DNA from 3 places in the Burkholderia crassaminum genome. Region 3 is predicted to be linked to each of the others. Evidence: riboswitches for the same ligand, from Rfam matches in the RefSeq annotation. Region 3 holds a riboswitch; each other region holds the start of a gene.
The links. Region 3 has a riboswitch for cobalamin ahead of cobA (uroporphyrinogen-III C-methyltransferase). Riboswitches for the same ligand answer to the same signal wherever they lie in the genome.
Positions count from the first base shown of each region.

Region 1: another riboswitch for cobalamin. It lies ahead of ACPTTF_RS13295 (FecCD family ABC transporter permease); the one in region 3 lies ahead of cobA (uroporphyrinogen-III C-methyltransferase).
Region 2: another riboswitch for cobalamin. It lies ahead of ACPTTF_RS18920 (CbtB domain-containing protein); the one in region 3 lies ahead of cobA (uroporphyrinogen-III C-methyltransferase).

Region 1 is NZ_OZ183799.1:2,876,415-2,881,130, forward strand. Features, by position in the region: gene cobT (nicotinate-nucleotide--dimethylbenzimidazole phosphoribosyltransferase) at 1-767, opposite strand, end outside; gene ACPTTF_RS13290 (ABC transporter ATP-binding protein) at 823-1,638, opposite strand; gene ACPTTF_RS13295 (FecCD family ABC transporter permease) at 1,635-2,633, opposite strand; cobalamin riboswitch at 2,917-3,170, opposite strand; gene ACPTTF_RS13300 (ATPase) at 3,325-3,675, shown strand; gene ACPTTF_RS13305 (cell division protein ZapA) at 3,672-3,986, shown strand; RNA gene ssrS (6S RNA) at 4,068-4,249, shown strand; gene ACPTTF_RS13315 (EVE domain-containing protein) at 4,321-4,716, shown strand, end outside.
Region 2 is NZ_OZ183800.1:386,839-391,554, reverse strand. Features, by position in the region: gene metE (5-methyltetrahydropteroyltriglutamate--homocysteine S-methyltransferase) at 1-232, opposite strand, end outside; gene ACPTTF_RS18930 (LysR family transcriptional regulator) at 358-1,266, shown strand; gene ACPTTF_RS18925 (CbtA family protein) at 1,289-2,011, opposite strand; gene ACPTTF_RS18920 (CbtB domain-containing protein) at 2,025-2,234, opposite strand; cobalamin riboswitch at 2,268-2,406, opposite strand; gene ACPTTF_RS18915 (histidine phosphatase family protein) at 2,457-3,044, shown strand; gene ACPTTF_RS18910 (inorganic phosphate transporter) at 3,230-4,716, shown strand, end outside.
Region 3 is NZ_OZ183799.1:1,876,492-1,881,207, forward strand. Features, by position in the region: gene ACPTTF_RS08595 (cobyrinate a,c-diamide synthase) at 1-777, opposite strand, end outside; gene cobO (cob(I)yrinic acid a,c-diamide adenosyltransferase) at 780-1,382, opposite strand; gene ACPTTF_RS08605 (cobalamin biosynthesis protein) at 1,420-1,797, opposite strand; gene cobA (uroporphyrinogen-III C-methyltransferase) at 1,794-2,543, opposite strand; cobalamin riboswitch at 2,714-2,952, opposite strand; cobalamin riboswitch at 3,077-3,340, shown strand; gene ACPTTF_RS08615 (HoxN/HupN/NixA family nickel/cobalt transporter) at 3,529-4,587, shown strand; gene cobW (cobalamin biosynthesis protein CobW) at 4,614-4,716, shown strand, end outside.

The DNA of each region.
Region 1 (4,716 bases), 1.0 Mb from region 3:
TCGCTCGCGGCCGCGAGATACGCGCCCGTCATCATCGCGATCTCGAAGCCGCCGAACGTCGCGAGCACGTCGAGCGGTGCAATCGCGTGCGAGTGCTTGACGAGCGCACGGCCGAGCACCGCGCGCTTGTGCGCGAGGCCCTGGTCGTCGAGGCCCGTGCCGCGCCCGACGCAGGCGTCGATCGGCACGCTGAGCAGGCGGCTCATCAGGCACGCGGCCGACGACGTGTTCGCGATCCCCATCTCGCCGAAGCCGATCGTGTTCGTGCCGAGCGACCGATGCAGGCGCACGCGCGCCGCGCCGGCCGCGAGCGCCGTCATCGCCTCGTCGCGCGTCATCGCCGGCTCCGCCGCGAAGTTGCGCGTCCCGCGCGCGACCGGCAGCGACACCAGCCGGTCGGACAGCGGCAGCGGCGACGCGACGCCCGCATCGACGATCTCGAGCGTGCTCTGCGCGACGCCCGAGAACGCGTTGATTGCCGCGCCGCCGGCGAGGAAGTTCGCGACCATCTGCGCGGTCACCGCTTGCGGATAAGGACTCACGCCCTCGGCGGCAATCCCGTGATCGCCGGCAAACACGATCGTCACGGGACGCTGCACGACCGGCCGCTCGGTGTGCTGGATCAAGCCGATCTGCAGCGCGATCGCCTCGAGCTGGCCGAGGCTGCCGGGCGGCTTGGTCTTGTGGTCGATTACGTGCTGCAGGCGCTTGCGCAGCGCGTCGTCGAGCGGCGCGATCGCGGGCGGGAAGTGGGTCGGGGTCGTCATCAAGGAGCCGTGTCGTTGGCGCGGCGGTATGCGCCGCGCATCGGAAAAGGAAACGTCATTGTCGCTCGGGCCACGCCGGCAGCAGCGCATCGCGGCCGTTCTCGCGGATCAGCACGAGCGGATAACCGAACGCATCGCTGGCGCGCTCGGGCGTCAGCACGTCATGCACGGGGCCGGCCCACGCGTGGCCGCGGCCGTCGAGCAACAGCGCATGCGTCGCGAAACGCCGCGCGAGATTCAGATCATGGCACGAGAACAGCACCGTGCGCGGGCCCGCGTCGAGCCACGCGGCCAGCGCGGTCAGGCAATCGATCTGGTGATGCAGGTCGAGGTGCGCGAGCGGTTCGTCGAGCAGCATCAACGGCGCGTCCTGGCACAGCGTCGCGGCCAGCGCGACTCGCTGCCGCTCGCCGCCCGACAACGACAGCACGTCGCGCGACGCAAGCGCAGCCAGGTCGAAGGTCGCCAGCGCGTCGCGCGCGGCCGCGCGGTCGCCGTCTCGCTCCCAGCCCCAGCCGCCGAGATACGGAAAGCGGTTGAGCAGCACCGTGTCGAACACGGTCGCGCTGAATGCGTCGTGCAGTTGCTGCGGCATCAGCGCGCGGCGCTGCGCGAGCGGCGCCGGCTGCCACGCGGCGAGCGGCCGGCCATCGATCTCGACTCGTCCGCCGGCCGGCGTCTGCAACCCCGCGAGCGTCGCGAGCAGCGTCGTCTTGCCCGCACCGTTCGGCCCCGCGATGCACCAGATCTCGCCCGGGCGGAACGCCTGCGTGAAGCCGTCGAGCAGCGTGCGCGCGCCGGCCTTCAGCGTCAGGTCGACGGCCGCGTAGCGCATCTCGCCGCCGGTGGCGTGCAATGCGGCATGGGTCATCGCATCGGCCTCCTGAGCAACATCCACAGGAACACCGGCACGCCGATCAACGCAGTCATCACGCCGACCGGCAACTGCGCGGGCGCGATCGCGGTGCGTGCGAGCAGGTCAGCCGCCATCACGCCGCCGCCGCCCGCGAGCATCGCGGCCGGCAGCAGCATCCGCTGGTCGTTGCCGAAGGCAAGCCGCAGCGCATGGGGCACGACGAGGCCGACGAAGCCGATCGTGCCGGCCGTCGTCACCGCGGCCGCGGCGGCCAGCGACGCGACGAGATAGATCCGCACACGCAGGCGCGCAACGGGCACGCCGAGCGCAAGCGCCGTCGCATCGCCGCGCAGCAGCACGTTCAGTTGCGGCGCGGCCGGCAGTGCGATGCATGCGGCCAGCAGCAGCGCACCCCACGCGAACCATGGCGCGGTCACGCCGTTCAGGTCGCCGGTCAGCCAGAAGATGATCCCGCGCAGCCGTGCATCGGGCGCGAGCGACAGCAACAGCGTGACGAGCGCGCCCCACCCGGCCGCGATCACGACACCCGTGAGCAGCAGCCGCGGCGACGCGTCGCGCGACTCGCCGCGCCACAGCTCGCGGCGCGCGAGGCCGAGCACGAGCGCGACCGACACGAGCGAGCCCGCGAACGCCGACGCATCGACGAGCCACCACGCGCCGCCCGCGATCATCGCGACAAGCGCGAAACCGGCCGCACCGCCGGACACACCGAGCACGTACGGGTCGGCAAGCGGGTTGCGCAGCAACACCTGCAACAGTGCGCCGGCCAGCGCGAGCAGCGCGCCGCACGCGAAGCCCGCGAGTGCGCGCGGCAAACGCAGCGTGCGAACGATATCGGAAAACAATGTGTCGCCGCCATGCGGCACGAGCGACGCGAGCGCCTGCCACGGCGACATCGGCACGCTGCCGATCGACAGCGACGCGACGAACAGCAACGCGACCACGGCGGCCAGCGCGGCCCAGATCGCCGCGGCGCGCGCGGCGCTCATGCGGCCCTCCGCGCGACGGACGACGCTGCGCGCATCGGCGCGCTACTGCTGCCGGCCGGGTGCGACATCGGCACAGTGCGACGTGTTGCAGGCATCCCCAAGCTCGTGATCCTTGTCGGTCAGGTGGTCGACGTGCGCGGCGGCCTTCGGCGCTCGCCTCGTTCGCAAACGTCACCAAGATGGCAGAAATCGGCGCCGACGACGATTGGGGTCGGCATCGAAGATCCATCCCGTGAAGCATTGCGCACCCTGCTTCCCCGCAGGCCGCGCGTCACGAAGCCCGTGCGGGCTTCCCGCCTCGGCCGGTATCCGGGCTGGCGGCGGTCCGGCTCGCCTTCCCGCGCGAAAACGCGCAGTGGCCCGCGCCCGCCTGCGGTAACCGCATGCGAAACGCGCCCGAGCCGGCCTGCGTCATGCGACGCGGCCGCTTACCGTTGCGGGGGCAGCGCAGGTTGGCGGCTTCCTGGCGGAGCCCACGCCCTGCTTCCCGTTTAACCGCGCGTTCCACGCGCGAGCACCGAGGCGGCGCCAGTTTAGGAGCCGCTCGCACGAGCGTCAAGGAAGCGTCCGGGCACGCACGGGACGCGCTGATTCGCGGCAAGAAGCAGGGGTGTTACGACTGGAAACGTTACAGATGTCGGTTTGCGCGTTATTCCGCGCTAAAATGCTGGGTCTTTAGAGGACGCAGCAAATGCTCAACGAACTCGAAACCTTATCTCAAAATATTGGCCGTCTGATTTCGCTGAACAAGCGCTATCACTCGGAACGGCTCGCGCTCGAGGAGCAAGTCGCGCAATTGCGCGCGGACGCGGACACAGTCCGCGCGGAACTCGCGCAACTGCGCGACGAACGCAATGCGCTCGCAGCCGAGCGCGACACACTGTCGGCAAAGATCGACGACGCCCAGGTGAAGCTGAACGCGATTCTCGAAAAGCTGCCGCGCTCGAAAAGTGCGGAGCAAGCCGACAACCAGCTCGACCTGCTGGATGGGCAGGCGCGTACGGATGGCGATGACGCGGCCAGCCACGGAGAACATGCATGAGCACCAAGCAGATCGAAGTCTCGATTCTCGGTCAGCCCTATCGGCTCGCCTGTTCGGCCGAGACCGAAGCGGCGCTGCTCGAAGCGGTCGCGCGTGTCGACGCCGAAATGTCGAAAATCCGCTCGAACAGCTCGGTACGCGGCACCGATCGCATCGCCGTGATGGCGGCGCTGTCGCTCGCTTCCGAATTGCTGCGGCTGCAAACGAGCGTGCGGCACGGTGAAGCATTTCCGGCGGAGGAAATCCGTCGTACAATGCACCAGATGAACGAACAGCTCGGCGCGGTGCTCGCACAGCACGAGACGCAGTAACGTTTTAATCGATACGTCGATTCCCCTTGATCTCGGCGATCAACGGTGGTCAAATTGGCGCATCGATTCACAGTTCAGTCAGCTTCCCTGCCTGGTTCGCCAAGGTCATATATTCCTTGAACCAATGCCATGTGCACGGTTGCGGAAATTTGTAGCACGGGCGCGCGCGTCACTCTGTCTGATGTACCCGAAGTGCTGCTAACTGCGACCAATTCTGAACCTCAGGTTCAGGATGCCGGCCTAGCGGCCAAGGCGGGGGCCTATCCAACGGCATCGGGCGAAGCCCGATGCCGTTTTCTTTTGTAGCAGCCTCTTTCTGCGTCGATCACGATCCATGCAATACTGGCTGATGAAGTCCGAACCGGACGAAGCAAGCATCGACGATCTCGCCAACGCACCGCAGCGCTCGCTGCCGTGGACGGGCGTGCGCAATTATCAGGCGCGCAATTTCATGCGCGACACGATGAAGATCGGCGACGGCGTGCTGTTCTATCACTCGAGCTGCCCCGAGCCGGGCATCGCGGGCCTCGCCGAAGTGTCGTCGACGCCCTACCCCGATCCCACGCAGTTCGATCCGAAAAGCCCCTATTACGATTCGAAGTCGAGCCAGGAAGCGCCGCGCTGGCTGCTCGTCGACGTGCGCTACGTGAAAAAATCACCGCTCGTGCCGCTTGCCGCGCTGCGCGAACACGACGAACTCGCCGACATGCGCGTGCTCGCACGTGGCAAC
Region 2 (4,716 bases), on a different replicon from region 3:
GCAGGTTACCGAGCGTGAAGCTCATGTCGAGCACCTGATCGTAGAACGCGAAGTCACCGATCGGGGCCAGGCCCAGGTCGCGCTGGTCGTTCCAGTGACGCTGCCGCAACTCGGCGCCGAGCGCCTTCAGCTCGTCGCGCGACGATTCGCCCTTCCAGTAGCGTTCGAGACCGAACTTGAGTTCGCGCTTCGCACCGATGCGCGGGAAACCGAGGTTGTGTGTCGTGACCATGAGCTGCCGTCCAGAAGAAGTGAAGATCCGGCAGCCATCATAGGGATTTCAAACCATGAAATAAAATGGCATTATTTCATTCATCCATTAAAGTTGCTCATGCATCTGTTACGCGAGCGATATCCATGCTGGAACGATTCCATCTCGTCGTCATTCGTGAGGTCGAGCGTCAGGGCTCGCTGACCGCGGCCGCCAATACGCTGCACCTCACGCAATCGGCACTCAGCCATACCGTCCGGAAAATCGAGCAGCAGCTCGGCACGCCGATCTGGGATCGGGAAGGTCGCGGCCTGCGGCTTACCCAGGGCGGGCAGTATCTGCTGAAGCTGGCGAACCGGCTGCTGCCGCAGTTCGAGCTCGCAGAGGAGCGGATGAAGCAGTACGCGAAGGGCGAGCGCGGCACGCTGCGCATCGGGATGGAGTGCCACCCGTGCTACCAGTGGCTGCTGAAGGTCGTGTCGCCGTACCTGTCGCGCTGGCCCGACGTCGACGTGGACGTGAAGCAGCGCTTCCAGTTCGGCGGCATCGGCGCTCTGTTCGGCTATGGCATCGACGTGCTCGTGACGCCCGATCCGCTGAACAAGCCGGGCCTGCGCTTCGACCCTGTGTTCGACTACGAGCAGGTGCTGGTGGTCGCCGACTCACACCGGTTCGCGAACGCCGACTACGTGACACCCGAGCAATTGACCGACGAGATCCTGATCACCTACCCGGTCGAGACCGACCGGCTCGACATCTACAACCAGTTCCTGACGCCGGCCGGCATCGTACCGAGGCGGCACAAGTCGATCGAGACGACCGACATCATGCTGCAGATGGTGGCGAGCGAGCGCGGCGTGGCCGCGCTGCCGAGATGGCTGGCCGACGAATACGCCGACCGGATGCCGGTCGTGCCGGTCAAGCTCGGCAAGAAGGGAATCGCGAAGCAGATCTTCCTCGGCATCCGCGAGGCGGATGCGTCGATCGACTATCTGGCCGCGTTCGTCGCGCTGGCGCGCGAATCGACCGGGAGCGCGCCGCGCATGCTGCGCTAGGCGCGCCCCGTTGCAATGCGCGTCAGGCGGCGCGCAGGCCGGTGCGTTCGCCGCGCTCGACCCATGCGCCGAACAGCAGGCCGATCGTCGTCCACATGATCACCTGCATGCCGATCGCCGCAACGCGGAACTTCCACAGCAAGGCCGCCGGGAAATCGGCCGGTAACTCGCTGATCGACGGCAGCCCGATCTGCACGGCCGCGATGATCGCGACAAACACGAGCCCGGCGACGATCGACGCGTTCCACTGGCCGAGCTTCGCCAGCAAATGGCGGCGCACGCTGACCGAGAACACCATCGTCGCGACCGAGATCGCGATCATCAGGAAGAACAGGCCAGTGCGATAGCCGATCGTGTCGGGATCGCCGACCGACGGCGGATTGGCCGGGTACTTGAGGTTCGGCACGATCACGAGCGCGACGAATGACGCCAGTGCGAGCCAGGCGGCCAGCGGCCGTGCCCGGAGGCGGCTGCCTCGCCCGTAGGCATACGCGAAGACCAGCGAGAACAGCCCGCCGAATGCCGCGCCGTAGGTCACGACGCCCGTCAGCAGACCGAGGCCGGCCTGCGTGTGGCGGCTGACCAGCTCGGGCTCCGGTGCGTCGCCCTTGGCGGCGTCGGCTTTTTCTTCGAAGGAGATTGCCTGATCGACTTGCGGTTCGCCGACGACTCTCGCGAAACCGAACGTGAGGAGGCCTGCGGCGATGCCTGCGAGCATCCCGCGCATGAGCAGCTTTCCGACCATCATGAACTCCGCGTCAGTGGCAGGGGAAGCCGAGCAGATGGCGGCCGTCGTGGACGAATTCGTGGACGTACATGCCCGGCACGAGTGACGTCGCACCTTGTTCCGCACCCACGAAATAAAGGGCGAGCAACAGGATCAGGCCGACGAACACGGCCCACGGCAACAGTTCACGGACGGGGATGGGCGCCGGCACGACCGCCGGCTTCAGCACTGCTTCGCTCATGGATGCACCTCAGGGGAATCGCGCCCCGGCAAATGTTGAATGGGTACGAAGGCAGGTCTGGCTTCCGGGATCATGGATTCCCCGGTTACAGTGGCGCGACCGCGCCGGAATTGCACCGGCTTCCGCGTTTCGTATCGGGCGAATTGTACGCGCGAACGTTCGCGTATTGAAGTAATCGCACGGTGGCGATCGCGTCCCGCCCCGGAGCCCCCGAAAACCGACATGAACATGCATGCCTCGCTGCGCCTGATCGCACACGCATCGACCCGGGCGATGCGCACCGGCACGTTTCCCGACGACGATCCGCTCGACGCGCACGGGCTCGCCGAAGCCGCGGCACTGCGCAACCGCTGGACGGACGTCGCCGGCTCGCTCGTGCTGTGCAGCCCGGCCCGCTGTGCGGTGCAGACCGCCGATGCATTCGGACTACGCGCCGACATCGACGACGCACTGCGCGACGTCGACTACCGGAACTGGCGCGGCAAGCGGCTGCACGACCTCGCGCGCGACCTGCCTGACGAATTGAGCGCGTGGATCGGCGATCCGTCCGCGTCGCCGCACGGAGGCGAATCGTTCGACGCAGCCATGCGCCGCGTCGGCGCATGGATGAACGCGCTGCAACACGGCCGCGACATCGTCGCCGTCACGCATGCGCCGATCGTTCGCGCGGCCGTCGCGCATGCGCTGCAGCTGGATCCCGACGCGGCAACCCGCATCGACGTTGCGCCGCTGTCGTGCACGACCTTCGCTGCGTCGCCGCACGGATGGAAGTTGATCGCCGACGACGATCGGCGCGACACTGCCACCTAGCCTCCTGCCGTGTTGCGTTCGCGATATCGCGCACGACGCAAGCCGACGTGCCGCGTCGTATCGCAATCGCATGGCGACGACCACCTTACGTCGCCGTAAGACATACCGTTCGCCATCCCTGCTGTCATCAAACTGACTGCTAGCCGAAGCTAGGATCAGTCGCGGTTCCCTTACGAGATACCGTCATGAATCAACCTGCTTCGTCTGCCCCGAACTCGCCGGGTTCCGTCGAGCGCACCAGACAGCTCGGCTATGCCGTCTTCCTGCTGGTGCTCGCGATCGGCGCGATCTATATCGCCACGCACCTGATCGACGATCTGTCGCCAGTGCGCGAAGGATCGCTGTTCCCGTACCTGATGCTCGGCGCCGCGTTGCTGATCGCGCTCGGCTTCGAATTCGTCAACGGTTTCCACGACACCGCGAACGCAGTGGCCACCGTGATCTATACGCACTCGCTGACGCCGAACGTCGCGGTGATCTGGTCCGGCATGTGGAACTTCCTCGGCGTGATGGTCTCGAGCGGCGCCGTCGCGTTCGGCATCCTGCAGTTGCTGCCGGTCGAGCTGATCCTGCAGGTCGGCAGCGGCGCGGGCTTCGCGATGGTGTTCGCGCTGCTGATCGCCGCGATCGTGTGGAACCTCGCGACCTGGTATTTCGGGTTGCCGTCGTCGAGCTCGCATACGCTGATCGGGTCGATCATCGGCGTCGGGCTGATGAACCAGTTGATGCACGGGCCGTCCGGCACGAGCGGCGTCGACTGGGGCCAGGCGCTCGGCGTCGGCAAGTCGCTGCTGTTCTCGCCGATCGTCGGCTTCCTGTGCGCCGCGCTGCTGCTGCTCGTGCTGAAAGCCCTCGTGCGGGTTCCGGAGTTGTACAAGGAACCGCCGAAGGATCAGCCGCCGCCGTTCTGGATTCGCTGCCTGCTGATCCTGACCTGCACGGGCGTGTCGTTCGCGCACGGTTCGAACGACGGGCAGAAAGGGATGGGCCTCATCATGCTGATCCTGATCGGTACGGTGCCGACTGCCTATGCACTGAACAAGGCCGTCACGCCGGCCGAGACGCAGACCTTCGTTGCGGTCGCAAACCAGGCAGCCACGACGTTCGGGAAGTACACGAACGGCGTCGCACCGTCTGCGAACCCGCGCGCCGACGTCGAGCTTTACGTGCAGCATCGCGAACTGACGCCGGCCGTGATCCCCGCCGTTCAGCAGTTGTCCACGTCGCTCGCGACCGCGGTTGGCGCGTCGGGCTCGATGGCGGCCGTGCCGCAACACGACATCGACAACGTGCGCAATACGATGTATCTGGTGTCCGAAGCAATCCGCCTGATCGAGAAGTCGGGTCAGCCCGCGTTCGCCGCCGACGACAAGCTCGCGATCGACAACTATCGCAAGCAGCTCGACCACGCGACCAAGTTCATTCCGACATGGGTGAAGGTTGCGGTCGCGATCGCACTGGGCCTCGGCACGATGGTCGGCTGGAAGCGGATCGTCGTGACCGTCGGCGAGAAAATCGGCAAGCAGCATCTGAAGTACGGACAGGGCGCGTCGGCCGAACTCGTCGCTATGCTGACGATCGGCGCGGCCGACGTTTACGGATTGCCCGTGTCGACGACTCACGTGCTGTCGTCAGGCGTCGCGGGCACGATGGCGGCGAACGGCTCCGGGCT
Region 3 (4,716 bases):
GTCGAGCAGCGCGAGATTCGCCGGATAGATGAACGAGAACGCCGCGTCGCGCGCCACCGCGATCCGCTTGCCGGCGAGCGCACGCGGCAGCGGCGCCGCGGCGTCCGGTTCCGCGAACGCGACGGCGGGTGGCAATTCAGCGAGCGCCGTCTGCGCGAGCACGTCGGCCGCGCGATCGAGCCGGGCGTCGAGATCGTCGATATCGGCCGGCTGGTGCAGGCCGAGATGCCGCTCCGGCAGCGCGATGCCCGCATCGGCCGGCACATGCCCGAGCCAGCGCAGGTCGTCGGGCAGCGCCTGTTGCAGCAGCTCCGCGTGCCGGGCCGAGCCGACGCGATTGGCCAGCACGCCGTGAAACGGCAACCCCGGCCGGAACCGGGCGAGCCCGAACGCGATCGCCGCGAACGTCTGCGCCATCGCCTTCGCGGAAATCACCGCGACGACCGGCACGCCGAACGCAGCCGCGAGATCGGCACTGCTCGGCGTGCCGTCGAACAGCCCCATCACGCCTTCGATCAGGATCAGGTCGGCCTCGCGCGCGGCATCGGCAAGCAGCGCGCGGCAGCCGGCCTCGCCGACCATCCCGAGGTCGAGCGCATGCACGGGGGCGCCGCTCGCGCGTTCGAGCAGCATCGGATCGAGAAAGTCGGGCCCGGTCTTGAACACGCGCACACGGCGGCCGAGCCGGCGGTGCAGCCGCGCGAGGCCGGCCGTCACCGACGTCTTGCCCTGGCCCGACGCGGGCGCACTGACGAACAGCGCGGGGCAGGCGGGCATGCTCAGAACTCCACGCCGCGCTGCGCCTTCACGCCTTGCTCCTTGTACGGATGCTTGACGAGCCGCATTTCGGTGACGAGGTCGGCCGCATCGATCAGCGCATCGGGCGCATGCCGCCCGGTCACGACGACGTGGACCGAATCGGGACGCGCGACAAGCGTCGCGAGCACTTCGTCGAGCGGCAGGTATTCGTACTTCAGCACGGTGTTCAGCTCGTCGAGGATCACCATCCGGTAGTCGCCACTTTCGATCATCCGGCGCGCCTCGTCCCAACCCTTGCGCGCGGTCGCGATGTCGGCGTCGCGGTTCTGCGTGTTCCACGTATAGCCGTCGCCCATCGTCACGAAATCGCATTCGGCAACCGCGCCGAGGAAGTCGCGCTCGGACGTGTGCAGCGCGCCCTTGATGAACTGCACGACACCGAGCCGCATGCCGTGGCCGAGCACGCGCACGGCCATGCCGAACGCGGCGGTGCTCTTGCCCTTGCCGTTGCCGGTGTTGACGATCAGCAGGCCCTTTTCGTTGGTGGCGGCGGCCTGCTTCTTCTCGTGGCCCGCGCGGCGGCGTTCGGTCATCCGTTGATGGGATTCGGTGTCGGTTTTCATCGGATTGATCCTGTCGAAAGAAAGCGAAACAAAGGGTTCAGAGCGGGCCGGCAAGTGCGACCGTCACACCGTCCCGGATGGATTTGGGGCCCAGCAGCCGGCCGTGCGGCGCCGCGAGCTGCGCGCACGGCTCGGCCACGCCCGCGACGCCGAAGCGGGCGAGCGCGGCACCCGACGGACCGCTCGCGGCCAGTTCGGGGCGGCTCGCGAGTTGTGCCGCGTCGAACGCGACGAGCGGCCAGCCGCGTCTCGCGCACAGCGTGCGCAGCGCGCGGGCACGCGCCTTGTCGGCGAGCGTGGCGACGAGCGCCGGTTCGGCAGCCGGGTACAGCCTCAGCGCCGCGCGGATCGCGGCATCGAGCTGCGCGGCCGTCACGCCCGCGCGGAAACCGACACCGAGCGCGACGCGCATCATGCGCCGCTGCCGAGTGCGGCACGTACCGCGGGATCGTTGGCGAACGCGGCGACGCGGCCAATGACGAAGATGGCCGGCGAACCGATGCCGGTCGCGCCGACGTGTTCGACGAGCGTGTCGAGCGTCGCGAGCACGTGCCGTTGTCCGGGGCGCGTCGCATTCTCGATCGCCGCGCACGGCGTGTCGCCAGGCAGGCCGCCTTCGCGCAGCGCGGCTGCAATTGCGTCGAGCCGGCGGATCCCCATATAGATGACGATCGTCATGTGCGTGGCGGCGAGCGCACGCCAGTCGGGTTCGTCGGCGCCCGCGCCGTGGCCCGTGACGAAGATCACGCCCTGCGCATCGCCGCGCTGCGTGACCGGGATGCCGAGCGCGGCCGGCGCGGCGATGCCGGCCGTGACGCCGCTCACGACCTCGACTTGAAATCCCGCCGCGCCGAGCGCGGCCAGCTCTTCGCCGCCGCGGCCGAACACGAACGGATCGCCGCCCTTGAGCCGCGCGACGCTGCGGCCCGCGCGCAGATGCGCGAGCATCGCCGCGACGATCGCATCCTGCGGCGTCGATGCATGACCGCCGCGCTTGCCGACGTGCTCGATGTGCGCGTCGGCACGCGCATGGCGCAGCACGTCGGGGTTCACGAGATCGTCGACGAGCAGCACGTCGGCCGCGCCGATCGCGTGGACGGCCTTGAGCGTCAGCAGGTCGGCGTCGCCGGGGCCGGCGCCGATGAGCCAGGCCCGGCTCATCGGGCGCGGCACGGCGCGCACCGTGTCGAAACAGGGGAATAGGGCAGGCGGGCGGCACGGCGGCGGCCAGCAGACAGGTCACGCATGACGGATCGAACGAAGCCCGCGCGGACGCGGGCGGAATGCGCACCTCATCCGTCCCCCGCGGATCGGGCGTTCGGCGAGCATCGGGCTCGCCCCTTGCGTCGGCCGGTATCCGGGCTGGCCGCCGGCCAGGCCGCAGCCTTCCCGCCCGGTTAGAAGGGCAGTGGCATCGTGGGCGGCATGGGCGCGTGCGCGGGGAAGCGCGTCGCGCGGGCGGCGTACCGTTGCGGGGACAGCACAGGCCGGGCGGTAATCCGCCTCCTGTTTCCCGTTTAACTGCATGCGCGGAATGCGCATGCGAGCACCGAACGCGGCGCTACGATAGCACAGCGATCCGCCCGCGCGAACCCGCTTCGCCGATGCCGGAAGCGGCCTCCGGCGTGGCGCGGCGGCCATGCAAGACGCCGTTCGGCGGGTCGCGCCGCCTTGACGCTCCCGCCCCCGGCGCCTACACTCGCACGCGTTTTGGTGCTCGCGCGTGCCCTCCGGCGTGCGCAGTTAAACGGGAAACAGGGAGCCTGCCTGCGTCGCAGTCGAGCCAACCTGTGCTGCCCCCGCAACGGTAAGCGAACGCATCGTGCCCGCCGCGATGCAACGCCGCTTCGCCGCATGCCGCCTGCATGCGGACGACCGCCACTGGATGCCCTGCGTATCCGGGAAGGCGAAGCGGCGTGTTCGTCAGCCCGGATACCGGCCTAAACGTTGGGGTTCAGCGCCGCGGGGAAGCGGCGCATCGTCCACGGCCGCAGCGTGCCCGACACCCGAGCGTTTCCCGATCCCCGTCGTCCGGCCGCCTGCGCGAATGCGCATGACCCGGTGCGACGAAGGGCCGGACCGCGCGGGGCCGCGCAGCGACGGCCGTGTTGGCATGCTTCATGTCGACCGTTCGCAAAGGAGCGTCATGCTCGATTCGCTGTTCCGCCTGTTCAACGACAGTCCGTCCGGGCTGCGCGGCAAGATCGTCGCGATCTATGCGCTACTGATCGCCTTCAACGCAGGCGCGTGGATCTGGGCGTTCGCCGCCTTCCACGGCCAGCCCGTGCTGCTCGGCACCGCACTGCTCGCGTACGTGTTCGGGCTGCGTCATGCGGTCGACGCCGACCACATCGCGGCCATCGACAACGTCACGCGCAAGCTGATGCAGGAGGGGCGCAGCCCGCTCGGCGCGGGCCTGTTCTTCTCGCTCGGCCATTCGACGGTCGTGATCGTGATGTCGGTCGTGGTGACGCTCACGGCCGCGTCGCTCGCGCGCTTCGAGAGCCTGAAAGCGTGGGGCGGCGTGATCAGCACGAGCGTGTCGGCGTTCTTCCTGCTGGTGCTCGCGATCGCGAACCTGCTGATCCTGGTTTCCGTCTACCGGACGTTTCGCGCCGCGCGGCGCGGCGAGCCGATCGTCGACGCCGATCTCGACCTGCTGCTGAACCAGCGCGGCGTGCTCGCGCGCCTGTTCCGTCCGCTGTTCCGGCTGGTGTCGCGCAGCTGGCACCTGTATCCGGTCGGGTTCCTGTTCGGCTTCGGCTTCGACACGGCGACCGAGATCGCGCTGTTCGGCATCTCGGCGGCGCAGGTGCAGGGCGGTCTGTCGTTCTGGTCCGTGATGGCGCTGCCGATACTGTTCACCGCCGGCATGACGCTCGTCGACACGACCGACGGCATCCTGATGATGGGCGCGTATCGCTGGGCGTACGTGCGGCCGATCCGCAAGATCTACTACAACATGACGATCACCTTCGTGTCGGTGCTGGTCGCCGCGCTGATCGGCGGCATCGAGGTGCTCGCGCTGCTCGCGGACAAGCTGTCGCTGCAGGGCCCGGTGTGGGACTTCGCGTCGATGGTGGCGTCGCACTTCGGCGTGCTCGGCTATGTCGTGATCGGCCTGTTCCTCGCGTGCTGGCTCGTGTCGGCCCTGATCTACCGGTTAAAACGCTACGACGAGATCGACGTGACGATCTCGGCCTGACTCTTCCTTACGACCCTGGATATTCCATGACCCTACGCAAGCTTCCCGTCACGATCGTCACGGGCTTTCTCGGCAGCGGCAAGACGACGCTGATGCGCCACATCCTGCAGCACGCCGAAGGCCGCCGCA